4 regions of the Sinorhizobium terangae genome follow, and region 1 is predicted to be linked to each of the others. Evidence: predicted binding sites of a transcription regulator. Region 1 holds the regulator's gene; each other region holds the start of a gene.
The links. The regulator LexA, encoded in region 1, represses DNA repair genes until DNA is damaged. The targets are predictions, from matches to a motif close to TGTTCNNNNTGTGTTCNG.
Positions count from the first base shown of each region.

Region 1 (2,203 bases):
AATATGCTTTCGGAGTGCCGCTGCTCGACCGCGGCCCGCGCGGCATCACGCTCACTTCCTTTGGCGAGGCGGTCTTCGATCATGCCCGGCGCATTGCCGCGGAGATGCGCAAGATGGAAAGCGAAATCAAAGCGATCCGCACGCTTGGATCGGGCGAGATCAACGTCGGCGCTCCGCTTGGCCCTGACAGCCGCACGCTCGCTTTTGCGATCCTCAGGCTCGTGACTGACGAGCGGCGTCTGACCATCAACATTGCCAATGGCACTCGCAGTGACCTGATCCGCCCATTGCTGCTCGGCGATCTCGACTTCCTGATCGCGACCCTCTTCGAGCCGGAGGATCTTCCGCCCGATGTCGAGCAGAGCGAGCTCTATCTCGATTCCATGATCCTCGTCGTACGCGCCGGTCACCCTATGCTTGACGGTCACCAGATCGAACTCAAGGACCTGGCCCAGTACCCTTGGGTGGTATTGACCGGCAACCGCGACCTCGAAGGCGCGCTGCGCAAGATCGTAGGCATGGAGTTCAATAAATCGGTTCTGCGCAGCGGCTCTCCGATGTTCGTCAAGAACATTCTCCAGAAGAGCGAGTTCATCGGCCTTGTGCGCCAGGACGCCGTCCGAATAGAGCTCGAAACAGGTTCGTTGGTCGAGATCGATATATCCGGCCAGCTTGACATCCAGGAGCTCGTGCCGGCGCAAAAGGTGGGATTGATCTTCCGATCCGACGTTTCAATTCCGGTGGCGAGCCAGGCCTTGATCCAGGAGATCACAACCGCGACACGCGCAAGCTCCGGAGCCCTCACCAGCCTGACCGACCGGCCAGGGTCGCGGCTCTAACTTTTGCATCGTTAGCGGGATAGCAGTCTGCCGAGCGACCGACCGCTTTTCAGCGGGAATACGCGACGACTGGGAAAATTCACGGAATTTTAGGCACTTGCGGAACACATATGGAACATATAGTGTCTGTTCTTGATTTGTTTCGCGATTCTGGAGTGACGCGCCATGCTAACCCGCAAGCAACAGGAATTGCTTCTGTTCATTCACGAACGAATGAAGGAATCCGGGGTGCCGCCGTCCTTCGATGAGATGAAAGACGCGCTGGACCTCGCCTCCAAGTCGGGCATCCACCGGTTGATTACAGCGCTCGAGGAACGTGGGTTCATTCGCCGCCTTCCCAACCGGGCGCGCGCACTTGAAGTCATCAAGCTGCCTGAGGCCTATACAACGAGCCCGCAGCCTCGGCGTGGCTTCTCGCCAAGCGTGATCGAAGGCAGCCTGGGCAAGCCGCCTGCCGCGCCGGCCGCCGCGCCGAAATCGCCGCCACCGAGCGATACCGCATCCGTTTCGGTGCCGGTCATGGGACGAATCGCGGCCGGTGTTCCGATCTCCGCGATCCAGAACAACACGCACGACATTTCCATCCCGGCCGAGATGTTGGGCAGTGGCGAACACTACGCGCTCGAAATCAAGGGCGACTCGATGATCGAAGCGGGTATCTTCGACGGCGACACTGTGATCATTCGGAATGCAAACACGGCTAATCCCGGCGACATCGTCGTTGCACTGGTCGACGATGAAGAGGCAACGCTCAAACGGTTCCGCAGAAAGGGCGCGTCCATTGCGCTCGAAGCGGCCAACCCGGCCTATGAAACGCGGATATTCGGGCCGGACCGCGTCAAGATCCAGGGCAAGCTCGTTGGCCTCATTCGCCGCTATCACTAAGCGCGTCGCGTTAAATCGGACTTATGTGACGCGCCTTAGATCAGTGCTTTTGTGCATCTCGTTGCCCCAACCACGGCACACTTTTGAGCGACACGCATTCGTTTGACGATGTAAGCGGTATTCGAGCCTGGTTGCAGGAGGCGGTGGCGTTTAGAAGCTGCTGGTCGGATGTTCTTTTTGAGCGCGAGACCTGACCTACCGGCTTCTCAGGATTCCTACCGTTGTTTCCGTGGTCGCAGCCGAATGCGGGCACGCCACGGAAGGCCCCTCGCCCAGACACTCGCGAAGCGTCTGGATTGGACCAAGATCATCGATTTTCTTGAGATAAGATCCCTTTGAGGCCTCAGGCGTCGAAGAACCACTGGCCTGCAATACCTCCAGCACCGCGCCGTTGGCCTGCTGCATGTTTTAGTCCGAGTCGACAACGATTTAGAAAACATGCAGTAGAGCGAGGCAAACGTTCAGCAGGAAGAAAAAGC
Region 1 covers NZ_CP121659.1:1,359,947-1,362,149, reverse strand. Annotated here, with positions in the region: gene QA637_RS06535 (LysR family transcriptional regulator) at 1-839, shown strand, start outside; gene lexA (transcriptional repressor LexA) at 1,005-1,724, shown strand.

Region 2 (2,203 bases), 240 kb from region 1:
GGCGAGATAGTCCTTCAGCCCGCCCGGGAAATGGAAGACCGCCCTGTCCGGGATCTCCGAACCTTCCGGCAACAGCGATGGATCACAGGACCAACGGATTTCGACGCCGCCGAAGAGATAGGCCTTGGAGCGGGCCATGCGGAAAAGCCGCGCAGGCTCGAAATGTGCGTGCGGTCCGAAGATCTGCGGATCCGGATGGAAGCGCACTTTCGTGCCGCGACGGTTGTGAACGTCGCCAAGATCCTCGAGGCCCCCTTGTGGGATCCCGCGCGAAAAGCGCTGACGGTAGAGCTTGCGGTTGCGCGCGACCTCGACCTCGAGAGAGTCTGACAGCGCGTTAACGACCGAGACACCGACGCCATGCAGACCGCCGGAGGTTTCGTAGGCCTTGCCGTCGAACTTGCCGCCGGCGTGCAGCACCGTCATTACCACTTCGAGCGTCGATTTGTTCGGGAACTTCGGATGGTTCTCGACCGGGATGCCGCGGCCATTGTCGGTAACCGTCAGGAAACCTTCGGCATCAAGGCTGACCTCGATGAAATTCGCGTGTCCCGCGACCGCCTCGTCCATCGAGTTGTCGATGACTTCGGCGAAGAGATGATGCAGCGCCTTCTCGTCGGTACCGCCGATATACATGCCGGGACGGCGCCGCACAGGCTCGAGGCCCTCGAGCACCTCGATCGCCGAGGCGTCGTAGTCGCTGCCGTCGCTGCTTCTCGGTGCAGGGCGCGGTGCTTCGCCGCCGGTCGGTGGCGCCGGCTTGCGCGCAGGCGCGTTGGCTTCCGCCGGCTTCGGCTTCGGGGGCATTGCGGAAAAGAGGTCGCTGCTGTCGTCCATGGGGTCGTTCAGATCGTTCCTATCGTCTGGCGTCGCGAAGGCCCATAGCAAGTGCTGGACGCTGCCGCCATCTCTGTGTCGCGCGAATCACCCGAATTTTGCCAAAGTCTTGCGCCAGGCGCGAACAAAAGGCGAATTCCGGTATCTTGAGCAGGCAGAATACCGTAAGAGCGTGGGCAATCTGTTTCAGTGTTGCTTTGCGGAAATGGCGATGGCAAGGCATCTACCGAACGAGGGAGGCCGTCGGCTGATTATGTCCACAACTGTTTTTTCCGTCGGGCGCTTGATGGCCGCGCTTCTTTTTCCAAGCTTTCTCGTTGTCGGCTTCGCTGCCGAGGCAGCGGCGCTGAAGCCATACAAGGACGAACTGTTCGCCTATGGCAACGTGCTTGAAGAGGCCGATGGTGGCGATTTCCGCGTCATCGACTACAAGGAACTGCGTGATATCAACGAGCGCGACCAGATCCCGGAACGGCGCGTCAAGCATGCCTATGTCTCCCTCGGCGTCAAGAGCGCGCAGGTCAACGAGACACTCGACCTTGGCGGACGGCGGCTCGATGTCATGCGCGTTGGCCCCGATCGCGGTGCGGCATTCACGGTGATTTTCATCCACGGCCGCGGCGGCGACCGGCGTCTTGGTGCCAACGATTTTTCCTTCGGCGGCAACTTCAATCGCCTCAAGAATCTCGCCGCCGCCAATGGCGGCACCTATTATGCGCCCAGCGTTCGGTCCTTCGATGCGGAAGGTGTCGCCGACATCACGGCCCTCATCCGGTTCGCCGCCGAGCGCTCCGGCGGCCGGCCGGTCGTGCTTTCCTGCGCCTCGATGGGGAGCTTCATCTGCTGGGGCGTCGCACGCGAACAGTCAGCGGTTGCGGCGCTCGGAGGCATGATGATCATGGGCGGTGCCGTCGATCCGAACTTTGCAAAAAGCGCCGCCTATAAGGCGAGATTGCCGATGTTCTTCAGCCATGGCAGCCTCGACAGCGTCTATCGTGCCGAGGATCAGGTGGGTCTCTATCGCTCGCTCAAGGCCAAGGATTATCCGACGCGGTTCGTGTTGTTCGAGACGGGGTCGCACGGCACACCGGTTCGCATGACCGACTGGCGCGATGCGCTGAACTGGATCGCCAGCCGATAGAATGGATCAGCATGAAGATGGTTGAGTTGGGCGGTTCCAACTGGATCGGGCGTCGGCCGCAACGGACCGTGTCGCCGGATGATTTCGAGGATCGGATCGGCACGATCGAACCGATGGCATACCTGCCTTTGGGCAGTGGCCTGAGTTTCGGCGACTGCCGCAGCAACGATCGCGGCACTCTCATTGACGGTTCGAGACACAACCGCATCCTGTCCTTTGATCCGG
Region 2 covers NZ_CP121659.1:1,119,405-1,121,607, forward strand. Annotated here, with positions in the region: gene parE (DNA topoisomerase IV subunit B) at 1-837, opposite strand, end outside; gene QA637_RS05365 (alpha/beta hydrolase) at 1,049-1,978, shown strand; gene QA637_RS05370 (FAD-binding oxidoreductase) at 1,990-2,203, shown strand, end outside.
Region 2: a site for LexA is predicted at 958-975, ahead of parE (DNA topoisomerase IV subunit B). Genes of this name have one in related genera too.

Region 3 (2,203 bases), 240 kb from region 1:
TCTTCCGTGTCCCACGCTGTCCAGACGGCAGCAAAAAACCGGCCGTCTCGAAAAACGACCGGCTTTATCCAAAACTTACCCGCCGCAGATCTTACATTTCGGCGGCTGCATCGCCGTCGTCATCGCTCTCCGGTCCGCCGTTCTCCAGGAACTTGTCGGCGATCAGGCCGGCATTCTGCCGCAGAGCCATCTCGATCTCGCGCAGGAGATCGGGATTGTCACGCAAGAAAAGTTTCGCGTTCTCCCGACCCTGGCCGAGGCGCTGGCTATTGTAGGAAAACCAGGCGCCGGATTTTTCGACGATGCCCGCCTTGACGCCGAGATCGATGAGTTCACCGGTCTTGGAAACGCCCTCGCCATACATGATGTCGAATTCCACCTGCTTGAAGGGCGGCGCCATCTTGTTCTTGACGACCTTGACACGGGTCTGGTTGCCGACGACCTCTTCGCGCTCCTTGACCGAGCCGATGCGACGAATATCGAGGCGAACCGACGCATAGAACTTCAACGCGTTGCCGCCCGTCGTCGTTTCCGGCGAACCGAACATGACGCCGATCTTCATGCGGATCTGGTTGATGAAGATCACCATGCAGTTGGACTTGGAGATCGACGCGGTGAGCTTGCGCAGCGCCTGGCTCATCAGGCGGGCTTGCATGCCCGGCAAACTGTCGCCCATTTCGCCTTCGATTTCTGCGCGCGGCACGAGAGCTGCAACCGAATCGACGACGAGGACGTCGATCGCGCCGGAACGGACCAGCGTATCGGTGATTTCCAGCGCCTGTTCGCCGGTGTCCGGCTGCGAGATCAGGAGGTTTTCGAGATCGACGCCCAGCTTACGCGCATAGACCGGATCGAGCGCATGTTCGGCGTCAACGAAGCCGCAAATGCCACCCTTCTTCTGCGCCTCGGCGATGGTCTGCAGCGCCAGCGTCGTCTTGCCCGAGCTTTCCGGGCCGTAGATTTCAATGATGCGCCCCTTCGGCAGACCGCCGATGCCGAGCGCGATATCGAGGCCAAGCGAGCCGGTCGAAACAGTTTCGATCTCGATTACGCTGTCCTTCGAACCGAGCTTCATGATCGATCCCTTGCCGAACGACCGTTCGATCTGGGAGAGAGCCGCTTCAAGTGCCTTGCTTTTATCCACCGATTTGTCCTCTACGAGCCGCAAAGAGTTTTGTGCCATTTGGTCCCACCTTTAGGTTATTGAAGCTACCGAGGCAATGAAGCCGCCGCAGGAGTTTTTGTACATGTTTTGTTCTGTTTTGGCAATAGAGTGGCAACCAATTGAATGACAACGGTTATTTTCGTTGCGTTCGATTCTTGTTCACGGGCATTGTACCACATTTCCGCGAAGCCATGCCGCAGCTCGGCCGGGCTTGGCGGCACCGGCGCGATTCGCCCGTGTCGCGTCTGTGAACTTGAATTGAAGCAGCCCAAAGAGGAGCTTTTATGAAGAAACGGGAAATCGCCGTGTTCGGCGGCGCCCACATCGACCGTCGCGGCCGCATCAGCGGCGTGACCGCTCCCGGCGCGAGCAATCCCGGTTCGTGGTTCGAGGAGGCGGGAGGCGGCGGTTTCAATGCGGCGAGAAACCTTGCCCGCCTCGGTCACAGCGTACGAATGATCAGCCCGCGTGGCGGTGACGCTGCAGGCGAGATGGTGGCGGCGGCAGCGGCCACAGCCGGCGTGATCGATTGCCCCTTCACCTTTCTCGACCGGAAAACGCCGAGCTACACGGCGATTCTCGAAGGCGACGGCAACCTTGTCATCGCGCTTGCCGATATGGAGCTCTATCAGTTGTTTTCGCCGCGCCGGCTGCAGCAGCGTGCGATACGCGAAATAGTGGCGGCCAGCGATCTGGTGCTGATGGATGCGAACCTGCCCGAGGAGACACTCACGGCTCTGATCAACGTTGCGTCGAGGGACGATCGAATTGTAGCCGGCATCGCCGTGTCACCGGCAAAGGTGACGCGCTTCAGGAAATGCGTCAGCGGGCTCAGCTTCCTGTTCATGAACGAGGCGGAAGCGCGTGCCCTGACCGGGAGGGATGCCGAAGGGGCCGCAAACTGGCCGTCACTGTTGCGGGAGGCCGGTCTTGGGGGTGGCGTCGTAACGCGCGGCGGCAGCGCCGCTGTCGCCTTCGATCGCAGCGAGGCTTGCCTCGTCGTCCCTCCCACCCTGCCCGCGCTTGCGGATGTTACAG
Region 3 covers NZ_CP121659.1:1,596,832-1,599,034, forward strand. Annotated here, with positions in the region: gene recA (recombinase RecA) at 92-1,183, opposite strand; gene QA637_RS07580 (carbohydrate kinase family protein) at 1,450-2,203, shown strand, end outside.
Region 3: a site for LexA is predicted at 1,243-1,260, ahead of recA (recombinase RecA). Genes of this name have one in related genera too.

Region 4 (2,203 bases), 2.0 Mb from region 1:
GGAGACCGGTGACGGGCGCTACATCACCTCGGTCACCGGTGTGTGCCGCTACCGCCTCTTCGCCGAGGTGGCTGGCTGCCGCGGCTATCGCCGCTTCCGCATCGGCCCCTTCGCAACCGATCTCGAAAATCCCGACGATGAGGGCCTGGTCGACCGCGAGGCGCTGCTCGCCGCTTTCCGCGCCTATCTCGACGCCAACAAGCTGGAGGCGGACTGGGAGAGCGTCGAGCGGGCGAGCAACCGCACGCTCGTCAATTCCATGGCGATGATGTCGCCCTACGGCCCGGCGGAAAAGCAGGCGCTGCTGGAAGCGCCTGACCTGAAGACCCGCGCCGAAACGCTGATTGCGATCACCGAGATCGTGCTTGCCCGCAATTTCGGCGACCTCGACAACATCCTCCAGTAGGGCAAAGCCATGGATGTCAATGCCATCAAGGTCGATCCGAAACTCCTCGAACTGCTCGTCTGCCCGCTGACGAAGGGGCGGTTGAGCTATGACGCGGAAGCGCAGGAACTGATATCCGAAAAGGCCCGTCTCGCTTATCCGATCCGCGACGGCGTTCCGATCATGCTCGTGTCGGAAGCGCGCAAGATCGAAGACTGAGGCTTGCGTTGAAAGTCAGGTGAGGGACGGAAAACTGTTACACGCTTTTTCCTGGACTACCCGCCCACGTGTTCGACGCTGGCCTCGATCCGCTCCATGTCGTCGTCGGAAAGGCCGAAATGGTGGCCGATCTCATGGATCAGCACATGGGTGATGATGTCACCCAGCGTTTCCTCGTTTTCCGCCCAGTAGTCGAGGATCGGGCGGCGATAGAGCGTGATGCGGTTCGGAAATTGGCCAGTCTCCATGGTGAAGCGTTCGCCGATCCCGCGGCCTTCGAACAGGCCAAGCAGGTCGAAAGGCGTTTCAAGCGCCATGTCTTCGAAGACGTCGTCGCTTGGAAAATCGGCGACTTCGATCATGAGATCGGTCGTCAGCTTGCGGAATTCCTCCGGCAGATGGCTATAGGCTTCGAGCGCAAGCAGTTCGAATGTGCTGAGCGTCGGTGCGTGGCGTTCCCGCCAATCATCGGTCTGGTCAATGCGGGCCATGGGCACTCCTTGTTGCCCTTCATATAACGATTTCTCCTTTGTTTTTCGAGTGTTGAATTCTGCCAGGGCAGGATGAGGAATAAATTCTCAAACATCGTTGTTGACTCTTGCGGCGGGCTCTGGAATCCATAGGAACATAAAGTGAACATCTGGTGGAGCCGACCGTCATGGCCGAGAAAGCCGTGCAGCGGGAAACCGTTCTTTCCCTCCGCGAAACCATTGCGCAGATTGAAAATCGCCGGCTGCCCGGGGTCCTGCGTGCAGCCAAGGCGGCCGATCCTGCCGGTTTCCGGCGCCAAAGAGAGGAGGCATCCCGCAACAAGATCCTGCCCCTTGGCGTCCCGCCGCTTGATGACGTGCTCGAAGGCGGGCTGCCGCTTGCGGGCATGACGGAAATCCGCAATGCCGAAACGCGCGATGCGGGTGCAGCCGCCGGTTTCGTGACGGCGCTTGCGGTGCTCTGTCAGCGGCGAAAGAAGGAGAAAGGTCATCTGGCACCGGTCCTGTGGATCAGTCAGGCGCTTGCCTCTCGTGAGGCCGGATTTCCATATGCGCCGGGCCTCAAATCCTATGGGCTCGACATCGAGCGCTTCCTGTTCGTTTCGATACGTACGGTCAAGGATGCGCTCTGGGTTGCCGAAACGGCTCTTTCGGTACCGGTCTTTGCGGCCGTCGTTCTGGAAATCCGCGGCAATCCCGCCTGTCTCGCCTTGAGCGAGAGCAGGCGCCTGCATGTAAGGGCCCGGGCGGGCGGAGTGCCTCTTTTCCTCTTCCGGCAGGCGGGCGAGGAGGAGGCCAGCAGCGCCTTTTACCGGCTACAGATCAAGCCGGCATCGGCCGGCGAGCGACCTCTTCCCGATGGCGCGATGCTTTGCGGCAGCATCGGTCATCCAGCCTTTCACGTCCTTGTCAAAAAAAGCAGGGCTTACGCCTCTGCCGATATCTTTCTGGAATGGAATGCCCATGACCGCCGCTTCTACCCCATCGAGCAGTCCGTCGCTTCTCAGGCAGACGGGCAATCAGAGAATTCTGTCGATCCATTTTCCGCATCTGTCGGCCGATCGAGTGGCGCGGATTCGATGGGGCGCCTCCTGGCTTACGCAAGGGC
Region 4 covers NZ_CP121659.1:3,351,318-3,353,520, reverse strand. Annotated here, with positions in the region: gene QA637_RS15895 (LON peptidase substrate-binding domain-containing protein) at 1-406, shown strand, start outside; gene QA637_RS15890 (Trm112 family protein) at 416-604, shown strand; gene QA637_RS15885 (metallopeptidase family protein) at 661-1,095, opposite strand; gene QA637_RS15880 (ImuA family protein) at 1,263-2,203, shown strand, end outside.
Region 4: a site for LexA is predicted at 1,226-1,243, ahead of QA637_RS15880 (ImuA family protein). Genes of this name have one in related genera too.